DNA from 3 places in the Serratia sp. TSO36 genome. Region 1 is predicted to be linked to each of the others. Evidence: predicted binding sites of a transcription regulator. Region 1 holds the regulator's gene; each other region holds the start of a gene.
The links. The regulator Fur, encoded in region 1, represses iron uptake genes when iron is present. The targets are predictions, from matches to a motif close to ATAATAATGAGAACNACTATCAA.
Positions count from the first base shown of each region.

Region 2: the regulator Fur is predicted to act here: its motif matches at 5,477-5,499, upstream of entS (enterobactin transporter EntS).
Region 3: the regulator Fur is predicted to act here: its motif matches at 977-999, upstream of fepD (Fe(3+)-siderophore ABC transporter permease).

Region 1 is NZ_JBJZOU010000009.1:248,563-256,344, forward strand. Features, by position in the region: gene ACK3CV_RS06500 (beta-N-acetylhexosaminidase) at 1-1,763, shown strand, start outside; gene fur (ferric iron uptake transcriptional regulator) at 2,011-2,457, opposite strand; gene fldA (flavodoxin FldA) at 2,787-3,326, opposite strand; gene ybfE (LexA regulated protein) at 3,591-3,878, opposite strand; gene ybfF (esterase) at 4,135-4,908, opposite strand; gene seqA (replication initiation negative regulator SeqA) at 5,133-5,675, shown strand; gene pgm (phosphoglucomutase (alpha-D-glucose-1,6-bisphosphate-dependent)) at 5,752-7,395, shown strand; gene ACK3CV_RS06535 (PadR family transcriptional regulator) at 7,587-7,782, shown strand, end outside.
Region 2 is NZ_JBJZOU010000004.1:25,460-33,241, forward strand. Features, by position in the region: gene fes (enterochelin esterase) at 1-1,241, shown strand, start outside; gene ACK3CV_RS01885 (MbtH family protein) at 1,216-1,422, shown strand; gene ACK3CV_RS01890 (enterobactin synthase subunit F) at 1,455-5,399, shown strand; gene entS (enterobactin transporter EntS) at 5,576-6,832, shown strand; gene ACK3CV_RS01900 (isochorismate synthase) at 7,044-7,782, shown strand, end outside.
Region 3 is NZ_JBJZOU010000021.1:119,915-127,696, reverse strand. Features, by position in the region: gene fepD (Fe(3+)-siderophore ABC transporter permease) at 1-961, opposite strand, end outside; gene fepB (Fe2+-enterobactin ABC transporter substrate-binding protein) at 1,176-2,183, opposite strand; RNA gene ACK3CV_RS18140 (RtT sRNA) at 2,379-2,502, opposite strand; tRNA gene ACK3CV_RS18135 (tRNA-Lys) at 2,578-2,653, opposite strand; tRNA gene ACK3CV_RS18130 (tRNA-Val) at 2,661-2,736, opposite strand; tRNA gene ACK3CV_RS18125 (tRNA-Val) at 2,775-2,850, opposite strand; tRNA gene ACK3CV_RS18120 (tRNA-Val) at 2,879-2,954, opposite strand; gene gltX (glutamate--tRNA ligase) at 3,249-4,664, shown strand; partial or broken gene ACK3CV_RS18110 (formate/nitrite transporter family protein) at 4,731-5,516, opposite strand; tRNA gene ACK3CV_RS18105 (tRNA-Ala) at 5,825-5,900, shown strand; tRNA gene ACK3CV_RS18100 (tRNA-Ala) at 5,961-6,036, shown strand; gene ACK3CV_RS18095 (fimbrial protein) at 6,162-7,136, opposite strand; gene ACK3CV_RS18090 (fimbrial protein) at 7,369-7,782, opposite strand, start outside.

The DNA.
Region 1 (7,782 bases):
GAGTGATCGGTTTCGATCAGGCCGGGGTGTTCTACGGGCTGCAGTCGATCCTGTCGTTAGTGCCGAGCGACGGCAGCGGCAAGATCGCCACGCTGGACGCCAGCGATGCGCCGCGCTTCGAGTATCGCGGCATTTTCCTCGACGTGGCGCGCAACTTCCATAAGAAGGACGCGGTGCTGCGCCTGCTGGATCAGATGGCGGCCTACAAGCTCAACAAATTCCACTTCCACCTGAGCGATGACGAAGGCTGGCGCATCGAGATCCCCGGTTTGCCTGAGCTGACGGACGTCGGCGGCCAGCGCTGCCACGATCTGAGCGAAACCACCTGCCTGCTGCCGCAGTACGGCCAGGGGCCGGACGTCTACGGCGGCTTCTTCAGCCGTCAGGACTATATCGACATCATCAAATACGCCCAGGCGCGCCAGATTGAAGTGATCCCGGAGATCGACATGCCGGCGCACGCCCGCGCCGCGGTGGTCTCGATGGAAGCGCGCTATAAAAAGCTGCATGCCGCCGGGAAAGAGCAGGAGGCCAACGAATTCCGCCTGGTGGATCCGACCGATACCTCCAACACCACCTCCGTGCAGTTCTTTAACCGCCAGAGCTACCTGAACCCGTGCCTGGACTCTTCCCAGCGCTTTGTCGACAAGGTGATCGGCGAGATCGCCCAGATGCATAAAGAAGCCGGCCAGCCGATCAAGACCTGGCACTTCGGCGGCGACGAAGCGAAAAACATTCGCCTGGGCGCCGGCTACACCGACAAGGCGAAACCGGAACCGGGCAAAGGCATCATCGATCAGAGCAACGAAGACAAGCCGTGGGCCAAGTCGCAGGTGTGCCAGACGATGATCAAAGAAGGCAAGGTGGCCGACATGGAGCACCTGCCGAGCTACTTCGGCCAAGAGGTCAGCAAGCTGGTGAAGGCGCACGGCATCGACAGAATGCAGGCCTGGCAGGACGGCCTGAAAGACGCCGAGAGCGCGAAGGCGTTCGCCACCTCGCGCGTGGGCGTCAACTTCTGGGATACCCTGTACTGGGGCGGTTTCGATAGCGTCAACGACTGGGCCAACAAAGGGTATGAAGTGGTGGTTTCCAACCCGGACTACGTCTATATGGACTTCCCTTATGAGGTGAACCCGGACGAGCGAGGTTACTACTGGGGCACCCGCTTCAGCGACGAGCGCAAGGTGTTCAGCTTCGCGCCGGACAACATGCCGCAGAACGCGGAAACCTCGGTCGACCGCGACGGCAACCCCTTCAGCGCCAAGAGCGACAAGCCGTGGCCGGGCGCCTACGGGCTGTCCGCTCAGCTGTGGAGCGAAACCCAGCGCACCGATCCGCAGATGGAATACATGATCTTCCCACGCGCGCTGTCGGTGGCGGAACGCGCCTGGTACCGCGCCGGTTGGGAGCAGGACTATCGCGCCGGCCGCGAATACAAAGGCGGGGAAACCCACTTTGTCGATACCAAGGCGCTGGAGAAAGACTGGCTGCGCTTCGCCAATATTCTGGGCCAGCGTGAACTGGCCAAGCTGGACAAAGGCGGCGTCGCTTACCGTCTGCCGGTGCCGGGCGCGCGCGTAGCGGGCGGCAAGCTGGAGGCGAATATCGCGCTGCCGGGATTGGGCATCGAGTATTCCACCGACGGCGGCAAGCAGTGGCAGCGCTATGACGCCAAGGCCAAACCGGCGGTTTCCGGTGACGTTCAGGTGCGTTCGGTCAGCCCGGACGGTAAACGCTACAGCCGTGCCGAGAAGGTTTAAGCCCAGTGCAACGGCCTGCTGCCCCGGCGGCAGGCCGTATAACGAAGGGGGAATGCATCTGCCTTCGCGCGTGTCGGCGCGGGGCGGACGTTGAAGTGAGAGTAGTACGTGGAGTCGCAGTGCCGCTGCAATTGTGATATTTCATGACATGATTTTCCCCGGCTTGTCCGGGGATTTTTTTGCCCGTTGCACGGCGGGCATAAAAAAACCGCCTCGGTGTGAGGCGGTTTTTCATAGCCGGTCAGGCTTATTTCTTGTCGTGCAGCGTTTCGTCTTCACGACAGTCACCGGTTTCGCAGTGGCCGTACAGGTACAGGCTGTGGTTGGTGAGCTTGATGCCGTGCTGCTTGGCGATATCACGCTGGCGAACTTCGATGGATTCGTCGCTGAATTCGATCACTTTGCCGCAGTCCAGGCAAATCAGGTGATCGTGGTGATGCTGTTGGGTCAGCTCGAACACGGACTTGCCGCCTTCGAAATTGTGACGTGTCACAATGCCCGCATCGTCAAACTGGTTCAGTACGCGATAAACCGTTGCCAGCCCGATCTCTTCGCCCATATCAATCAGTTTTTTGTACAAATCTTCCGCACTGACGTGATGGCATTCCGGATTTTGCAGTACTTCCAGGATTTTGAGTCGCGGAAGCGTGACTTTTAAGCCGGCCTTCTTCAGTGCGATGTTGTTGTCGGTCATGCGAATTCAGTCCTGTTACTATGCTAATCAAGTTGAGGCGTACTCGCCTGTGGCATCGGTCGGCACAAAGAGTTAATGCGTCTCATTATAGAACCGGTTGTACTAAATAGAAACCGCCGGTTGTTAACAAAGATATAATTGCACTATTGCATGTTTTGCATGCAACGCCTTGATGGATGGGATAAACCGATATCTCAGTCTACCGTGACGGGGTGGGAAGTTACAAATCTGTAGCTTCTATCGCAGCAATCCCTGCTGCCGATGACGGCCCTGTGGGCACACTATGCACTTTACAGGGCCTTTGTTCAACCTTTCGCCAGTGCCGGGGCTTAGCCGACGATATCGGCCAGGCTCAGCTCTTCGACGATCTGTTTGACCCAGGCGTCCACGCGCTCGTTGGTCAGCTCCGGCTGACGATCTTCGTCGATCGCCAGACCGATGAAGTGATTGTCGTCCGCCAGGCCTTTGGAGGCCTCGAAGTGGTAGCCTTTGGTCGGCCAGTGGCCCACGATGGCCGCGCCGCGCGGTTCGATGATGTCGCGGATGGTGCCCATCGCGTCACAGAAGTATTCCGCGTAGTCTTCCTGGTCGCCGCAGCCGAACAGCGCCACCAGTTTGCCGTTGAAGTCGACTTCTTCCAGCGTCGGGAAGAAATCATCCCAGTCACACTGCGCTTCACCGTAGTACCAGGTCGGGATACCCAGCAGCAGGATATCGAACCCTTCCAGGTCTTCTTTGCTGCTTTTAGCGATGTCATGCACTTCAGAGACGTCGTCGCCAAACTGTTTCTGGAGAATTTTCTGGATCATTTTGGCAATGTTTTCGGTATTGCCAGTGTCGCTGCCAAAGAAAATGCCTACAGTAGCCATATCGCGTATAACCTTTAAATTCAAGTAATTGCATTACTCGACGCCGGCACTGCCGCCGCTGACGCCGATTAAAATGATGCCATGGCAAGAGCCTTTCGCCTCCGGGGCGGGCGCCGACAGGCGCAGTCTCTAGCCGGTAAATGCGTATCATGCCAGAAAGTGGCGCCGGGGTTTTATCGCATTTATGCGATGCCGGAGAATGAAGAAAAGCGTGGTCGATCCGGCGTTGTCCTTAACGCCGCGCCGCGCGTGCGGCCGAAGAGATCAATGTTCCGGCTGTTCTTCCGCCAGTTGTGCCAACAGCATCTGCTCGATGAGTTCGCTGCGGCTGATGTTGCGCTGTTCCGCCAGTTTGTTCAGGGCGTCCACCGCATCCGCGTTGATTTTCAGCTCTACGCGCCGCAATCCACGCACTTTATCGCGCCGTAACTGATTGCGCTTATTGATTCTAAGCTGTTCATCGCGGGAGAGCGGGTTGGTTTTCGGGCGCCCCGGACGGCGTTCATCTGCGAACAGATCCAGCGTCGTGCGATCCGTTTGTTCTTTTGCCATAGGTAGCGGTACTGCAAGGGAGTTTGCATCAAAAAGCGCTCGCACGCTTCCGGAGGCATCGGTTAACACACTTCGGGCCAATAAACCCTAACCCAAATTCACCCCCGAACCGGCGTTCGCGAACGCGCTGGCGCGGCGGCAAAATTATAGCGCGCCATATTACCCCAGCAGATGGAGCGGCGACAATGCCTAACTGCGGGCTAAACGCGCTAAGCCGTTATCTTTAGCGCGTTTTTTCGCCAGGAAAGCGTGTTTTTCAGGCTTCGTCGAGGAAACGGTGGATGGCGCGCAGCACCGCTTCCGGTTTTTCGGCGTGCACCCAATGGCCGGTGCCGGCGACGACGTGCGCGCGAGCCTGCGGGAACTGGCGGGCGATGTCCGCACGATAGCTGTCCTGCACATACGGCGACAGGCCGCCGCGAATGAACAGGGTCGGGTGCGGCCAGGCCGGGACTTCCTGCCAGCCGGTGATGTCTTCGTAGCGTGCGATCAGCACCGGCAGGTTGAAGCGCCATTCGCCGTTGTGGAAGGACTTCAGCAGGAACTGGATCACGCCTTCTTCCTGCAGGTAGTCGCGCATCAGCTCGGCGGCCGCCTGGCGCTGGGTGATGCCGGCGGCGCTGACGGCCTTCAGCGCGGCGAAAATCTCGTCGTGGCGGCGGGTCTGGTAATTCACCGGCGCGACGTCGATAACGATCAGCCTGGCGACGCGCTCGGGCGCGATGGCGGTCAGCGCCATCGCCGCTTTGCCGCCCATCGAATGGCCGATGACGATCGCTTTCTCCAGCTGCAGTTCGTCGAGCAGCGCCAGCAGATCCTGCGCCATGGCGGGGTAGTTCATGTCGTCGGCGCGCGGGGAGAGGCCGTGATTGCGTAGATCTACCTTGATCACCGTGTGCTGTTTATGCAGATCGCGCGCCAGCACGCCCAGGTTGTCCAGATTGCCGAACAGCCCGTGGATCAGCAGCACCGGCAGCGCGTCTGACTCGGCGGCCAGCAGTTGATAATGTAATTTCATGGCGAAGTTCATACTGAGAGAGATTCAGATTAGGGTATCATGATTGAATCGCACGATGAATCATGCGGAATTTTCGCGGCGCGGGCTTGGCAGTGCCGGCTATAGGTATTAGTCTGCATTTGCCGTCCGGAGGCACATTGTTGTGTTCGCCCCAGCGCTTTTAACCTTATAATCCCATGGCTTGAATGCAGGATCTGGCTTCAGGTTCTAAGTAGAAAAAACAGTATTGGATAAAGATGAAAACTATTGAAGTCGACGAAGAGCTTTACCGTTATATTGCCAGCCACACGCAACACATCGGTGAAAGCGCGTCCGATATTTTACGCCGCATGTTGAAATTCACCGCCGGGCAGCCGGTGCGCGCGTTGCCTGCCGCCAGTGCCCCGCAGTCCGTCGAGCTGGAAAAAGCGGCGCCGGCGCAGCGTCCGCGCGATCGCGTGCGCGCCATGCGTGAGCTGCTGTTATCGGATGAATACGCCGAGCAGAACAAAGCGGTCAACCGTTTCATGCTGGTGCTGTCCACGCTGTACACCCTCGATGCCGCCGGTTTCGCCGCCGCCACCGAGGCGTTGACCGGCCGTACCCGCACCTATTTCGCCGGCGATCAGCAGACCCTGCTGGCCAACGGCACGCATACCAAGCCGAAGCATGTACCGGGCACCCCTTACTGGGTGATCACCAATACCAATACCGGCCGCAAACGCAGCATGATCGAACACATCATGCAGGCGATGCAGTTCCCGGCGGAACTGATCGAGAAAGTTTGCGGTACCGTCTAATTTAGCGAACAGCCCGTCATGCTGGCCGTGCGCGACGTATTGCCCGGTCACCGACAGGGATGAGGGAGATATGTCGATGGCGAATAATCCACGTGCCGGGCAGCCCGCCCGCCAAAGCGATCTGATCAACGTAGCCCAGCTGACGTCGCAGTACTATGTGCTGCAACCTGAAGCCGGCAATGCCGCACACGCGGTGAAGTTTGGCACCTCCGGCCACCGCGGCAGCGCGCAGCGCCACAGCTTCAACGAAGCGCACATCCTCGCCATCGCTCAGGCGATCGCCGAAGTTCGTCATCAGCAGGGCACCACCGGCCCGTGCTACGTGGGCAAAGATACCCATGCGCTGTCTGAGCCGGCCTTCATTTCCGTGCTGGAAGTGCTGACCGCCAACGGCGTCGATGTGATCGTGCAGGAAAATAACGGTTTCACGCCAACGCCGGCGGTATCGCACGCCATTCTGTGTCACAACCGCCGCGGCGGCGCGCAGGCCGACGGCATCGTCATTACGCCGTCCCACAACCCGCCGGAAGACGGCGGCATCAAATACAATCCGCCGAACGGCGGCCCGGCTGACACCAACCTGACGTCGGTGATCGAGAAGCGCGCCAACGAACTGCTGGCGCAGCAGCTGAAAGGCGTTCAGCGCCAGTCGCTGGACAAGGCCTGGAACAGCGGCCACCTGCACGCCAAAGACCTGGTGCAGCCTTATGTCGAAGGCCTGGTTGAGGTGGTCGACATGCCGGCCATTCAACGCGCCGGCCTGAAGCTGGGCGTGGATCCGCTCGGCGGCTCCGGCATCGCCTATTGGCAGCGCGTGGCGGAACACTACAAGCTGGATCTGACGCTGGTGAACGATTCCATCGATCAGACCTTCCGCTTTATGCACCTGGATCACGACGGCATCATCCGCATGGACTGCTCGTCCGAGTCGGCGATGGCTGGCCTGCTGGCGCTGCGCGACAAATTCGATCTGGCGTTCGCCAACGATCCGGATTACGACCGCCACGGCATTGTCACGCCGAAAGGCCTGATGAACCCGAACCACTATCTGGCGGTAGCCATCAACTACCTGTTCCAACATCGCCCGCAGTGGGGCGCCGATGTCGCAGTCGGTAAAACGCTGGTGTCCAGCGCGATGATCGACCGCGTGGTGGCCGACCTGGGCCGCAAGCTGGTGGAAGTGCCGGTCGGTTTCAAATGGTTTGTGGACGGCCTGTTCGACGGCAGCCTGGGCTTCGGCGGCGAAGAGAGCGCCGGGGCTTCGTTCCTGCGCTTCAACGGCCAGCCGTGGTCGACGGATAAAGACGGCATCATCATGTGCCTGCTGGCGGCTGAAATCACCGCGGTAACCGGTGAGAATCCGCAGCATCACTATGACGATCTGGCCAAGCGTTTCGGTGCGCCGAGCTATAACCGCATCCAGGCGCCGGCAACCCATGCGCAGAAAGCGGCGCTGTCCAAGCTGTCGCCGGAGATGGTCAAGGCCAGTACGCTGGGCGGGGATCCGATCACCGCACGTTTGACCGCGGCACCGGGTAACGGCGCCTCGATCGGCGGGCTGAAAGTGATGACCGACAACGGCTGGTTCGCGGCCCGTCCTTCCGGTACCGAAGAGGCTTACAAGATCTATTGCGAGAGCTTCCTCGGCGCGGAACACCGCGAGAAGATTGAGCATGAAGCGGTCGAAATCGTCAGCGAAGTGCTGGCTTCCGCCAAGTAATCACTTTCCCTGATTGATAAAAAGCGCTGTTTTTACAGCGCTTTTTTTATGTCTTCAATTTAGATATATCTTTTTATCGGTGCGCGCTTGCGAATTTAGATATATCGATCTAGATTAGCGTTATCGACGCTGTTTAGATATATCTAAACAACCTCGTATTGATGTTCACTGTTAAAGCGAGGTATCACCCTATGTTTCATCGATTAGGTTTACACCGGCATCACCATCACCATCATGAATGTGAAGAGGGCCGCCGTCATCGCGGCGGGCGCCATCATTTCGGCGGCGACGGCGAAGAGCACGGCCGGGGTGGGCGCGGCGGCCGGGGCGGACGTCATCGTCTGTTCGAACACGGCGATCTGCGCCTGGTGTTGCTGGCGCTGGTGG
Region 2 (7,782 bases), on a different contig from region 1:
CCACCTTTTTCTGGCGCGATCCTCAGGGATGCGAATTGACCTCCGCCTACCGCCGCGTGTGGATCAACATCAACTGCCTGACCGACCATCACCAGCCGAATCCGCCGCAAAGCCTGCAGCGTCTGGCCGGCACCGACGTGTGGTACTGGCAGACCGAGCTGAGCGGCGCCTGGCGCGGCAGCTACTGCTTTATTCCCTGCTTTGACGAGCGGCCGCCGGCGTTCAGCGGCGACGATGCGCACGCTAATATGCACAACCTGCGCCACTGGTGGCACCAGGTGTTCGCCAGCGCCACCCCCGATCTGCTCAACCCGTATCGCTCCTGGCAAAGCGCCAGCGGCCACAGCGTCTCCGGCCTGCACATGCCGGATGCGCCGCCGCAGCCGGTATGGCGTTCGTTCGACGAGTATGAGATCGCCAGCGGGCGCTGCACGCCGCCGCTGCCGGCGCGTTTGCAGCGCCATACCTGGCAGAGCGAGCGCCTGGGCAACAGCCGCGACGTCTGGATCTACACCACCGGCGACAGCAAGCCGGCCGAGCGTCCGTTGGCTATCCTGCTCGACGGTCAGTTCTGGGCGAAGCAGATGCCGGTCTGGGAGCCGCTGATGCAGCTGACCCGCGAGGGAGCGTTGCCGGAAGCGGTGTATGTGTTGATCGACATCATCGATCTGCCGCACCGGGCGCGAGAATTAACCTGCAAGGACGATTTCTGGCTGGCGGTGCAGGAAGAACTGATGCCGCAGCTGGCCGACTGGGCGCCGCACAGCGACAAACCGGCCGATACGGTGGTGGCGGGGCAAAGCTTTGGCGGCCTGGCTTCCCTGTATGCCGGGCTGCGCTGGCCGCAGCGCTTCGGCGCGGTAATTACCCAGTCCGGTTCCTACTGGTGGCCGCGGCGCGACATGCTGCAGCTGCCGAGCATCCCCGACGACGCCTGCTGGCTGATGCAGCAGGTGGAACGGCATGGCCTGGGCAACCACGGTGCGCTGAAGGTATTTATGGAAGCCGGTTCGCAGGAAAAGCTGGTGCATCGGGTCAGCGGCGAAATGGCGGCTCGCCTGAGCGACGCCGGCCATCGGGTGCACTACCGGGTGGTGGAAGGCGGGCACGACGCGCTGTGCTGGCGCAGCGGCCTGACCGACGGGCTGCAGGCGGTCTGGGCCTCCGCTTTCGCCACCGCTTATCCGGCATCGGCGACGGCACGAGGAACACATGATGGAAAGCCTGAATCCGTTCGATGATCAACAGCAGCGCAGCCTGGTGCTGCGCAACGTACAACAACAATACAGTTTGTGGCCGGATTTCCGCGCCATTCCGTCCGATTGGACGATCGTCTTCGGCCCGGCGGCGCGCACCGCGTGCACCGAGTGGCTGGAACAGCATTGGCAAGACATTCTGCCGGTCGCAGCAAGCAAGGCGTGACCGGCGCCAGGTAATCACGGGAGCAATAAGCAGTGTCACACACCCCTAACTCTCTCAGCGGCCCGGCGCTTGCGGGCGAATGGCCGCTGGTCGCGGCGCAACCCGGCATCTGGGTCGCCGATCAAATCTCCCCGCATCGCAATGCCTACGCGGTGGCCCACGCCATCGAACTCAACGGTCCCATTGCCGTGGAGCCTCTGCTGCAGGCCATCATCCAGGGCCTGGGCGAGGTGGACATGCTGCGCCTGCGTTTTGCGGAACGCGACGGCGTGCCGGTGCAATGGCTGGATGACGCGCTGGAGGTGCACGAGCCGGAACTCGTCGATCTGACGACGTCGCCGGATCCCGAAGCCGCCGCACGCGCGCTGATGGACATCGATCTGGCGAGCGATCTGCGCGCCGGCAGCGGCGCGCCGCTGTATCGCCATGTGGTGATGCGCCTGGCGGTTGACCGCTGGTTCTGGTATCAGCGCTATCACCATCTGCTGGTGGACGGTTTCAGCTTCACCTCCATCGCTCGCCGCGTGGCGGCGATTTACACCCATCTTTGCCGCGGCGACGCGCTGGAACCGACGCCTTTCACGGCGTTCAGCGACGTGGTGGCGGAATACCAGGCTTACCGGGAGGCGCCGGCCTGGCAACGCGACGCCGATTTCTGGCTCGAAAAAGCGCGGCAGTTGCCGCCGCCGGCCACGCTCTGCCCGCAGCCGCTGGCCGGGCAAACCCCCACGCCGCGCATCCATCGATTGGAACAGCGCTGCGATCCGCAGGCCTTCGCCGAACTGGTGCAATGCGGCGCGCAGCAGAAGCTGAACGCCGCCGATATGGCAGTGGCGCTGGTGGCGCTGTGGGTATCGCGCCTGAGCGGCCAACCGAGTTTCAGCGCCGGTTTTATCTTCATGCGCCGTACCGGATCGGCCGCCCTGTGCGCCGCCGGGCCGGTGATCAACGTGCTGCCGATGGAGATGCATCTCGAGCCGCAGGCCACGCTGTATGAGGCCGCCGCCCGCATCAGCCGCGAGCTGAAAACGGTGCGCCGCCATCAGCGCTACGACGCCGAGCAGGTGCAGCGCGATCTGGGGCGCATCGGCGACGGCGAACCGCTGTACGGCACGGTCTTCAACTTCAAAATGTTCGATTACCAGCTGGATTTCGCCGGTATCGAAGGCATCACTCACGATCTGGCCTCCGGGCCGGTGCGCGATCTGGAGATTGCGCTGTTTATCGACGAGCACCATCAGTTGAAGGTGGAGCTGCTGGCCAACGCCGAGCGTTACGGTCGCCAGGAACTGCAGGCGCACCTGCAGCGGTTGCCGCTGCTGCTGGCGCAGTTCGCCGCGCAGGCAACGTTGCCGATCGGCGAAGCCGATATGCTGACCGCCGACGATCACGCGCTGCTGGCGCGGGTCAACGACACGGCGCACCCGGTGCCGGCGACCACGCTGAGCCAGTTGCTGGCGCAGCAGGCGCAAACCACGCCGGACGCGCCGGCGCTGGCGGATGCGCATTTCAATTTCACCTACCGCGAAACGCGCGAGCAGGTCATGGCGCTGGCGCGCGAGCTGGTTGCGCAGGGCGTGCGGCCGGGCGACATCGTGGCGGTGGCGCTGCCGCGTTCGGTGTTCCTGTCGCTGGCGTTGATGGCGATCGTGGAAGCAGGCGCCGCCTATCTGCCGCTGGACACCGGTTATCCGGACGAGCGGCTGGCGATGATGCTGGAAGACGCCGCGCCGCGGCTGGTCATCACCAACCCGGCGCAGCAGGCGCGGTTCGCCGACAAGGGCGAAATTTTGCTGTATGACGCGCCGCTGCCGGCCGATCACGCCGCCGGGGTGGCGATCGCGGGCCCGACGCCGAACCATGCGGCCTATATCATCTTTACCTCCGGCTCCACCGGGCGCCCGAAAGGCGTGCTGGTCGGCCATCAGGCGATCGTCAACCGCTTGCTGTGGATGCAGCACCAGTATCCGCTGGGGGCGGACGACGCGGTGCTGCAGAAAACGCCGTGCAGTTTCGACGTCTCGGTGTGGGAATTCTTCTGGCCGCTGATGGTTGGCGCCCGGCTGGTGATGGCGCCGCCGGAGGCGCACCGCGATCCGCAGCAGCTGCAACAGCTGATCGCGCAGCACCGCATTACCACGCTGCACTTCGTGCCGTCGATGCTGGCGGCTTTCGTTGCCGCTCTGGACGACGACGCGGCGGTGGCGAGCTGCGCCGAGCTGCGCCAGGTGTTCTGCAGCGGCGAAGCGCTGCCGGCGGAGCTGTGCCGCCTGTGGCAAAGCCGCACGGCGGTGCCGCTGCACAACCTCTACGGCCCGACCGAAGCGGCGGTGGACGTGACCTGGCATCCGGCCTACGGCGACGCGCTGGCGAAGGTGACCGGCGCCAACGTGCCGATCGGCCTGCCGGTGTGGAACACGGGGCTGCGCATTCTTGACGCGCGCCTGCGGCCGGTGCCGCCGGGCGTGGCGGGCGATCTGTATCTGACCGGCGTGCAGCTGGCGCACGGCTACCTTGGCCGGCCGGATCTGACCGCCAGCCGCTTTGTCGCCGATCCGTTCGGCGAGGGCGGGCGCATGTACCGCACCGGCGACGTGGCGCGCTGGCTGCCGGACGGCGCGGTGGAATATTTGGGCCGCAGCGACGATCAGCTGAAGATCCGCGGGCAGCGGATCGAGCTGAGCGAAATCGACCACGCCTTGCTGTCGCTGCCGGGCGTGCGCCAGGCGGTGACGCACGCGCTGGTGCTGCAGGGCACGCCGGTGGACGCCGGCGGCGATGCGCGCCAGCTGGTGGGCTATCTGGTGATGCAGCCTGGCGCGAGCTGGGATGCGGAAGCCCTGCGCGCGGCGCTGGCCGACCGGCTGCCGCCGCACATGGTGCCGGTGGCGCTGGTGGAAATGAGCGATTTGCCGCTGAGCGCCAACGGCAAGCTGGATCGCAAGGCCTTGCCGCAGCCGCAGGGCGGCGAGCGCAAGGCTGGGCGGCCGCCGCAGGCCGGGCTGGAAAGCGAGATCGCGGCGGTATTTGCCCGATTGCTGCAGCGCGAGCAGGTGTTCGCCGATGACGATTTCTTCGCGCTCGGCGGCCATTCGCTGCTGGCGATGCGGCTGGCGGCGGAGCTGCGCCGCGATCTGGGCAAGGCGGTGTCCGTCGGCCAGGTAATGGTGGCGTCGCGCGTCGAGCAGCTGGCTGTCTTGTTAGCGGAAGATCGCACGCAGGAAGAGGCCGATCGCAGCGGCTTCGACAGCGTATTGCCGCTGCGCGTCACCGAGGGGCCGACGCTGTTCTGTCTGCACCCGGCGTCCGGTTTCTCTTGGCAGTTCAGCGTATTGCCGCGCTATCTCGATCAGCACTGGTCGCTGGTCGGTATCCAGTCGCCGCGGCCGGACGGCCCGCTGGCACTGAGCGAAGATATGGATCAGGTGGTGGATGCCCACCTGCAGACGGTGTTGCAGGTACAGCCGCATGGGCCGTACCACTTCATCGGCTACTCGCTGGGCGGCACGCTGGCGCAGGGCATCGCCGCCCGGCTGCAGGCGCGCGGCGAGCAGGTGGCGTTCCTCGGCCTGCTGGATACCTATCCGCCGGAGACCCAAAACTGGGACGTGATGCTGGACGACAACGTGTTGAAGGAGGTGCAGCGCGAGCGCGAGCAGTTCCTGGCGGTGTCGCAGGATACGCTCGATCCGGCGCTGGGCGAGACGCGCACCGCGATGTTCGACAGCATTGAAGCCAACTACGCCGACTCGGTGCGGTTGTTGTCGCACACGCGTACCGCCCGTTTCCACGGCCAGGCGACGCTGTTCGTCGCCAAACGCACGCTGCAGGAAGGGATGGACGTGCAGCAAACCTGGTCGCAGTACGTCGATGCGCTGCAGGCGCACGAGCTGGACTGCGCGCATGTCGATATCGTTTCGCCGGCGTCGTTCAAAGTGCTGGGGCCGCTGCTGAACCGGATCTTGCGCACGCTGTAATCGCGTCCGTCATCTCGCCGCCAGGCACGGGGATGACCCCGCGTGTGGCGGCGTTTCTTGCGGTTGCTCACGGTTGAATATCAATGAGTTTTATTATCATTATTGATTTCGCCATCTGTGCTAGCATAGCGCCCCGCAACTGCAGAATCCCCGTTTAACGATGTGGTGAATAACCGATGAGTAGCAAACCCTCCATCCTGCTTGATTTTAGCCTGCTGAAAACCAACCGGGCTTTCCGCGCGGTATTCTGCGCGCGCTTTATTTCCATCGTGGCGCTGGGGCTGATGGCGATCGCCATCCCGGTGCAGATCCAGGCGTTGACCGGTTCCACCCTGCAGGTCGGGCTGGCGGTGACGCTGGCCGGCGGCGGCATGTTCGCCGGGCTGCTGATGGGGGGCGTATTGGCCGATCGCTATGAGCGGCGCCGACTGATCCTGTTCGCGCGCTCCACCTGCGGCATCGGCTTCGTCGGCCTGTGCCTCAACGCCCTGTTGCCGTCGCCTTCGCTGGCGGCCATTTATCTGCTGGCGGTGTGGGACGGCTTCTTCGGCGCGGTGGGGGTGACGGCGCTGCTGGCGGCCACGCCGGCGCTGGTGGGCCGCGAAAACATCGTGCAGGCGGGCGCCATCAGCATGCTGACGGTGCGCTTCGGCTCGATCCTTTCTCCGGCGATCGGCGGCCTGGTGATCGCCCATATGGGCATTGCCTGGAACTACGGCCTGGCGGCGTTCGGCACCCTGCTGACGCTGCTGCCGCTGCTGAGCCTGCCGCAGCTGATGCCGCCGCCGCAGCCGCGTGAACACCCGCTGCGCGCGCTGGCGGGCGGTTTCGCCTTCCTGTTCCAGAACAAGGTGATCGGCATGGTGGCGCTGATCGGCGCGCTGCTGACCATGGCTAGTGCGGTGCGCGTGCTGTACCCGGCGATGGCGGAAGGTTGGCACATCGACGCCGCCCACCTCGGCTATATGTACGCCGCCGTGCCGCTCGGCGCCGCCATCGGTGCTTTCACCAGCGGGCGCGTGGCGCACGTGGCGCGCCCCGGATGGGTGATGCTGCTGACGGCGATCGCGGCGTTCGCCGCCATTGGCCTGTTCGGCCTGATGCCGTGGTACAGCCTGGCGTTGCTGTGCCTGGTGGCGTTCGGCTACCTGAGCGCGCTGAACTCGCTGCTGCAATACGGCCTGATCCAGAGCCTGACGCCGGATAACTTCCTCGGCCGCATCAACGGCCTGTGGACGGCGCAAAACGTGGTGGGCGATGCGCTGGGCGCGTTGCTGCTGGGGGCGATGGGCGCCTTTATGCTGCCGGCGATGAGCGCCAGCGGTTTCGGCTTCGGCGCGGCGCTGCTCGGCATCCTGTTGCTGTTCGCCATGACCGGTTTACGCCAGGTGACGCTGCACAAACCGGAGCCGCAGCCCGCCACAGAAAAGTAGTCGAACGCGTTAAGACAACGCTGTGGGATCAAATAGCAATGCTTATCATCGGCATGCGTAAAACCCACAGCGTTTATGTCATGATTTTGAAATGAAAGAAGTGCTTACGTTTATTGACATGGCAAATATCGGCGAGTAATTTAGCGCGGAATTAACTCAAATGATAATCATTATTATATTGGTTATCACTTCAAAATCTGAGGGCGAAGCGATGGATACTGCCGTGAACGACATCAATCGAAAGGAAATGCAGGAGCGCGAAGAACACCGGTTCGCCGCTGATTTTTCTCCGGCGTCGGGCTTCTTCTTTACCTCCCCTTTCCGCAGCTTGACCACCACCGGATGTTTCAGCCGCATTCGCCTGCCGGCCGCGGACGGCGCCGACCTGAACGGCGAGTTCCAGCGCAGCGTGCGGCAGGCGTTTGCCGAGGCTCGTCAGGCCGGCATCAAAAATCCGCTGCTGTGCGGCGCTATCCCGTTCGATACCCGGCAGCCTTCGGCGCTGTTTATTCCGCAGCAGAGCCGCTGGTTCGATCGCGCCGCTTTTATGGCCGGCGTTCAGCCGGCGGCAGAGGGGCCGGAGCTGGCTGGCATAACGGAGCTGCCGCAGCAGCAGCCGTTCATGAACATGGTCAGCGATGCCGTTGACGCGATGAAGGCCGGTGAGCTGGATAAAGTGGTCTTGTCGCGCCTGCTGGAGATCGAAACGCGCCGGCCGGTGGATCGCCATGCGCTGATGGCGCGCGTGATCGCCCAAAACCCGCACGGTTTCCACTTCCACGTGCCGCTGGAGCAGGGCGCGCTGTTGGGCGCCAGCCCGGAGCTGCTGTTGCGCCAGGACGGTGGCCGTTTCTATTCCAACCCGCTGGCCGGTTCCGCCCGGCGCGAGGCCGACCCGCAGCGCGATCGCGAAGTGGGGGAGCGGCTGATGGCCTCGGCGAAAGATCGCC
Region 3 (7,782 bases), on a different contig from region 1:
CCGCCAGCAGACGGCCGACCACGTCGGCGCACAGCAGTAAAATCGGCGCCAGCAGCATGGAGTAGGGCAGGATCCAGCGCTGGTCGGGGCCGACCCACCAGCGGGCGATGTGCGGCACCATCAGGCCGATAAAGCTGATTGGGCCGACGGTGGCGGTTGCCGCGCCGCACAGCAGCGTGATGGCGATCACCGCGATGACCTGAGTCAGCACCACGCGCGCGCCGAGCGCGATAGCCAGATCTTCCCCCATGCCGATGGTATTCAGCGGCCGGGCGATGAGCAGCGTCAGCAGGCAGCCGAGCAAAATGGCGGGGGCGGTGACCGGCAGCGTGGACAGCGTGCGGATATCCAGCGTGCCGGCCTGCCAGAAGCGCAGTTGGTCGAAGGTTTGCGGATCGATCAGCGACAGCCCGGTGGTGATGCCGAGCAGCACCGCGCCGATCGCCACGCCGGCCAGCGTCAGCCGCACCGGGTTAATGCGCCCGCCCGCCAGCGTGCCGATCAGGTAGACCAGCAGGGTGGTGAGGGCGGCGCCGACAAAGGCGTAGGCCATATAGCTTTCGGTGGTGGCGGCGCCGAAAAACATGATGCCGATGACCACGGCGAAGCTGGCACCGGCGTTGATGCCGAGCACGCCGGGATCGGCCAACGGATTGCGCGTCAAGGCCTGAATCAGCGCGCCGGCGGCGCCGAGCGCCATGCCGGCCAAGATGCCCGCCAGCGTACGGGGCACCCGGGCGTTGAGAATGATGGTGCTGTCGGAACCGCTCGCGGCGCCCTGCAGGCTGAGCCAGACGGTGTGGAAGGGGATGGCTTTGGAACCCAGCATCAGGCTGGCAATGATGCACAGCAGCAACAGCGCCAAGCCGATACCGAACCCGGCGATGCGTTTGAAGCCACTGGCGTAAGCTGCGTGCGGTGCGGACGAAAGCGTCCGCTCAGTCGGAGTGGGTACGTTCACACCGGTAACTCCTGTATGATTTTTATTCTCATTGTTATTTGCGTTCATGCGGGCGCTAATAGTAGCACGAGTTTACGCCCGCATGCACCCGCCGGTTGGTGGCGCAGGTGCGTTGACGATGTTAATAACTATTGATATTTCAATTGATTGAATGTGAACGGTTGCCCTGTTTATGGCAAACGTCGGCAGGAGGCTGACCCGCCGACGGCGTGGTTCAGGGCTTTTTGAACAGCCGTTCGATTTGGTTCAGCATGTTGGTGGCGCTGTAGTAATCGAGGCGGAAGGTATCGTTGCCGACGGCATAGACGTGCCGCTGTTCCACCGGCTCCAGATGTTTGAGGAACGGGTTGGTCAGCACCTCTTGCACTTTGCGCTCGTTGGTGGCGAACAGGATCAGCGTTTTGCCGTTCAGGCCCTCGGCCATTTTTTCGCCGGAGATCTGGATGATGTCATGGCGTTTACCCATGCTGGTGTTGCCTTTGGCGCTTTCCGGCGGGGTGGCCAGCTGGAAGCCGAGCTGCGTCAGCAGCTTGCCCTGGGCGGAACCCGGCGTCCACAGCATGGCCTCGCGGCCGTTGTCGGCATACACCAGCGGAGTGGTCGGCTGCGGCGGCAGCGCGATCGCCTGCTTCACTTGCTCCACGCGCTGTTCGAAACGATCCTCCGCCTGTTTGGCGCCGGCTTCATGGCCGGTGATCTCGCCGAGCTCGCTGGCCAGCTGCTGCCAGCTCTTGTCGCCATAGTCGAGCACCAGCGTCGGCGCAATGGCGGACAGCTGGTCATACAGCTTCAACGCCGAATCACCGCCGGTGGCGGCGACGACGATCAAATCCGGTGCGGCGGCGGCGACGGCTTCGGCATTGGGCTCCACCTGGTACAGCCGTTCGACGTGGCGCTGTTTGGCCACTTCGCTCCACTGGGTAAAGAAGCCTTGCTTATCGGCCACCAGGGGATTTGGGCTGGTGGCGGCGCTGGCGACCACCGGGGCGTCGATAGCCAGCAGCGTGCCGGTAATGGTGACGCTGGTGGACACGATGCGCTGCGGCGGTTTTTCCAGCGTGAATTTCCCTTTGACGCTGTCGATGGTGCGCGGCCAACTGCTGTCGGCAGCGGGGGCGGACGGTTTCTGCCCGTCGCTCTGGTCGTCCGGGCCGCAGCCGCTGAGCAGCAGGCTGGAAGTGGCGATAAATGCAATGAACAGCTGGCGTAAGGATAGGGTCATGAGCGGGCTCTTTCTTTCCTTGAACTAAGGCTTATCAATCCGGCGGCGGATTGGCTGCGTGGTGGATGCCCGCTAATTTACCATCCAAGCCGGCAAAATGATAACCATTCGTATCTCAGCGCGTGGTGAATGAAGAAGAAAGGGATATCGATCGGCAGAAACGAAAAAAGCGCCAAAAGGCGCTTTTCTCTGAATTGGTGGGTCGTGCAGGATTGATTCGGCCTTTGGCCTCACCCTGCGGGCAACGCTGCGCGTTGTCGTATCGCTGCGCGATGCTCGAACCGCTACGGTTCTTCATCCTTCACGACTCGGTAAACTATGCCTGCGAGAAGATGAAGTCAGAGTTGGGTGGCGCAGAAACGAAAAAAGCGCCAAAAGGCGCTTTTCTCTGAATTGGTGGGTCGTGCAGGATTCGAACCTGCGACCAATTGATTAAAAGTCAACTGCTCTACCAACTGAGCTAACGACCCGCAGAAGTGGTGGGTGATGACGGGCTCGAACCGCCGACCCCCTCCGTGTAAAGGAGATGCTCTACCAACTGAGCTAATCACCCACTTCAGGACTTCCAGGCACTGCTAAACGAGAGAATGATGGTGGGTGATGACGGGCTCGAACCGCCGACCCCCTCCGTGTAAAGGAGATGCTCTACCAACTGAGCTAATCACCCTCATTCGTTCTCATTTTTCTCAACAAGATGGTGGGCGATGACGGGCTCGAACCGCCGACCCCCTCCGTGTAAAGGAGATGCTCTACCAACTGAGCTAATCGCCCCGTCTTGTTGGAGTCGCATTATAGGGATAGTTCAAAGTGAGTCAACGGTTTTTAAAATGATTTCAATCGTTCGCCGCAAATTTAGGCAGGGCGCGATAATTATCGCCAACGGCGCCGATTCTTTGCGCAACGCTATGCGAAACTCGCCGCAAAACGCGCGAAATCGACCGGTGCAATATCGTGTCGGCGTTGAGGAATTAGCGCGTGGTGATACAATGTCGTCCACTCTTTTTTCAATTCCGAGCAATCGTCGGCAACCGCCGACACGCGTTGCGTAATAAGGCAGTGAACCCAATGAAAATCAAAACCCGTTTTGCACCGAGCCCGACCGGCTATCTTCACGTCGGCGGCGCGCGTACCGCACTTTATTCCTGGTTGTTCAGCCGCCATGCGGGCGGTGAGTTCGTTCTGCGTATCGAAGATACCGATCTGGAACGCTCTACCCAGGACGCGATCGACGCAATTATGGATGGCATGAACTGGTTGAACCTGGATTGGGATGAAGGCCCGTATTTCCAGACCAAGCGTTTCGATCGTTACAACGCGGTCATCGACGAGATGCTGGAGCAGGGCACTGCCTATAAATGTTATTGCTCCAAGGAACGTCTGGAAGCGCTGCGCGAGAAGCAGATGGAAAACGGCGAGAAGCCGCGCTACGACGGCCACTGCCGCGACAGCCAGTGCAGCCACACCGACGACGAGCCACACGTCGTGCGCTTCCGCAACCCGCAGGAAGGCTCGGTGATCTTCGATGATAAAATTCGCGGCCCGATCGAATTCAGCAATCAGGAGCTGGACGATCTGATCATCCGCCGTACCGATGGTTCGCCAACCTATAACTTCTGCGTCGTCGTCGATGACTGGGACATGGAAATCACTCATGTGATCCGCGGCGAAGACCACATCAACAACACCCCGCGCCAGATCAATATTCTCAAAGCGCTGGGCGCGCCGGTGCCGGAATACGCACACGTGTCGATGATCCTCGGCGACGACGGTAAAAAATTGTCCAAGCGTCACGGCGCCGTGGGCGTTATGCAGTACCGCGACGACGGCTATCTGCCGCAGGCGCTGCTGAACTACCTGGTGCGTCTGGGCTGGTCCCACGGCGATCAGGAGATCTTCTCCATCGATGAGATGAAAGAGTTCTTCACGCTGGAAGCGATCAACAAATCCGCCAGCGCGTTCAACACCGAAAAGCTGCAGTGGCTGAACCACCACTACATCAACCATATGCCGGCGGAAGAAGTGGCGGTGCATCTGGCGTGGCACGTTGAGCAACTGGGCCTTGAAACCCGCAACGGCCCGGAACTGAAAGACATCGTCAAGCTGCTGGGCGAGCGTTGCAAAACGCTGAAAGAGATGGCGGAGTCTTGCCGCTACTTCTATGAAGACTTCAGCGAGTTCGACGCAGACGCGGCCAAGAAGCACCTGCGCCCGGTGGCGCGTCAGCCGCTGGAAGCGGTGCGCGCCAAGCTGGCCGCCATCACCGTCTGGACGCCGGAAAACGTGCACGACGCCATTCAGGGCACGGCGGATGAGCTGGGTGTCGGCATGGGCAAAGTCGGTATGCCGCTGCGCGTTGCGGTGACCGGCGCCGGCCAGTCGCCGGGCATGGACGTGACCGTGCATGCGATCGGCCAGAAGCGTTCGCTGCAGCGCATCGACATGGCGCTGGCTTACATCGCCGAGCGCGAAGCGCAAGCCTGATTTGCTGATACGCCTTAAAGAAAAAGCCCCGTGGAGCGATCCCGGGGCTTTTTTCATGGCGGTGTGTCAGGCTTGCTCGCCGGTCGGCAAACCCGGGCGGTAGGCGAGGAAATACATCAGCCCGACAAAACCGGCGCCCCCCAGCGCGTTGCCGAGAAATACCGCGACGAAATTGGGCAGATACTGCTCCCAGCCCATGCCGCCGGCAAAGATGGCCGCCGGGATGATGAACATATTCGCCACCACGTGCTGGAAGCCGATGGCGACAAAAGCCATGACCGGGAACCACATGCCGATCACTTTGCCCGGCACATCCTTGCTGGCGAAGGCTAACCACACCGCCAGGCACACCAGCCAGTTGCAGCCGACGCCGGAAATGAAGGCGTGCAGGAAGTCCGCATCCACTTTGGCCTGCGCGATCGCCAGCGTCTTATGCAAGAACGCGCCTTCGGTCAGGCCCAGCAAATGGCCGAAGAAGTAGGCGACGGCCAGGCTGCCGGCCAGGTTGGCCAGGGTGACCCAAAACCAGTTGCGCAGCACGGCGATGGCGGGGATTTCGCGGGCAAACCAGGCCATCGGCAAGGTCATCATGTTGCCGGTCAGCAGTTCGCCGCCGGCCAGAATAGTCAGGATCAAACCGATAGGAAAGACCGCGGCACCCAACAGGGCGCCGAAAGAGCCCTATTCGGCCGGCAGGGTGCCGATGACGTGAATATCCAGCAGAAAGCCGGTGGCAATAAAGGCGCCGGCGAGAAAGCCCAGAATCAGCAGATTAGCGAGCGGGGCGCGGCTTTTGTTTACCCCGGCCTGAACGGCGAGGGCGGCGATTTCTTTTGGTGAATGCAAAGACATGACGGACTCGGTTTATAGTAATGAAGTTTATGGCGCGGGCAGTCTATGCCGCTCGGGAGTCCGACTCAAGCGCATTTCGTTAACATTCCATTAATTAAAAATCAATGTGATATGCAGGGTCTTTTGCCATTTTGAGATGTAGCGCGCAAAATGGATGAACTCTGCGCAAAGTGATGATTTTTTGGCGCCAAAGATGCTGATTTGGCGGCTTTTTCAACGCTTGATTCAGTAATTCAATTTAGCCGTTGACAGCTTTGAGCGGGTTTCATATTATGCGCCCCGTTCACAGCACAAAGTGATTGTGGAACGGGGCTATAGCTCAGCTGGGAGAGCGCTTGCATGGCATGCAAGAGGTCGACGGTTCGATCCCGTCTAGCTCCACCAACCTTCTTCTCAGAGAGGTTGGGGAATACCGTAACGCCGGTCAACGCGTACCACTTTTGTGGGGCTATAGCTCAGCTGGGAGAGCGCTTGCATGGCATGCAAGAGGTCGACGGTTCGATCCCGTCTAGCTCCACCACCATTTAAAAAGCCGACCTTAGGGTCGGCTTTTTGCTTTATGCGTGCGTCTAATGCTTGCCTGACGCTTGGAAAAATGACTCTGGCTTTCCGATAGCTCGGAGTTATGCCGCCAGCTCACCAAAACTAGCGATATGACACGGTGAATTGAGCCACGGCATTGACTTCTCCCGACGTAACTTTTTCTTCCGTTTGATAATATTGCACGCTGAGCGGGATTTCGTTCATCCCTACCAGCGTCTGGTTTAGCATGCCGGTTTTCGTCCCCAACTCAAAGGGAATGCCGTTACGCAGTATCTGCAGACCAACGCCGGTGGCCGCCTCTTTTGATGGGATAACGGCCAATACCTGACGATTGCCATTAACCATGTCACCGCGTATCTCCAGATCGACTTTAGTGTTGACATTGCACTCCATCGCGATGTTAAAAGGGGTATTTCCCGCCGTGGCCCCTATACCAGAGAGCGTCCGCCGGTTGATTTTTCCCAGGAAAACCTGTTTCGACGGCGTGCTGAGGCGGCAACCTTCCACTGCGATATTGACGGCAGGAAAATAGGTCTCACCCAGCCGTCTGGCGTTGGTTGCTCTCAAGCAGGTATAGTTAAAGGAGAAAGGGGAAAATGCAGACATGGCACCAGATTGTATGTCGCCGGTCTTGACCAGATAATATTTGAAGTTTCCGCCAAGAACATAGTTCACGGGTGTATTACGCGGCGCATAAATATCCCAAAGCCCCGGTTGGTCATTGAGCGACATGGCAATGCCGACCCCCTGCCAACCAGTCTGATAGACGGGAATACCGTGGTATTGTAATGCTGTCGCATTCAAGTGGGTATAGGCTTGCAACACCAGATCGCCGGGTTCGCCAAAGGAGAACTGTATGGCATTAGCCAACAGCCTGACGGAAAAGTAAGATTCCCCACGACCGATAAGATCGCCGACTTTAACGCCTGCCGGGACGGTAATGCCGGATTGCTCGATTTTTAGCGGATGATGCCATATCGCATAGCAATCGCCCTCACTTTGGGCTGAAAAGGAAAATAATAAGGCCAGGATGCCAGCGATCCTGGCTATAGCTGTTGTTTTAAATAGCGTTGACATATTCACTTTTCCTATTAGATATTGCTCGAACTGCACATAGTGTTATTTTTATCTATCAATTTTTTATATAAACGATGGGCGCTCATCCTTCGGCCATCATGTAGTTTTCTAGCGTTAGTTGTATGAATATTTTTGATATGACTGATATTGCATACTGAAGCACTGGGTGCACGGAACAGAGGCGTCGTTTATGTGCCAATGTGGCTTGGAGCCCCTCTTATTCCACAAAGGGCTATCGATATGAAACGGTGAATTGGGCGATGGCGCTCACGTCTCCCGGCGTTATGTTCGCCTCCGTTTGGTAAAATCTTGCCAGAAAAGAAAGCGAATTCTGTCCGAGCAGCGTTGTATCTAATACATTAATTTTGTTGCCTAAATCAAATGGAACGCCGTTGCGCAGAATCTGCAATCCGACGCCTTTGGCCGCTTCGTCAGTATGATTAATCGCCAATACCTGGCTGTTGCCACTCACCGTTTGCCCTCTGATTTCCAGGTCTACTTTGGCATCTGAGTTACATTCTAAAGTAATATCGAACGGCGTTTCGCCAGCGGTGCTTCCAATGCCGGAGAATTCTTTTCTATTCACTTCTCCCAAATGGACGTATTTGATTGGCGTGGTTAATCGGCAACCTTCCACTGAGACGTT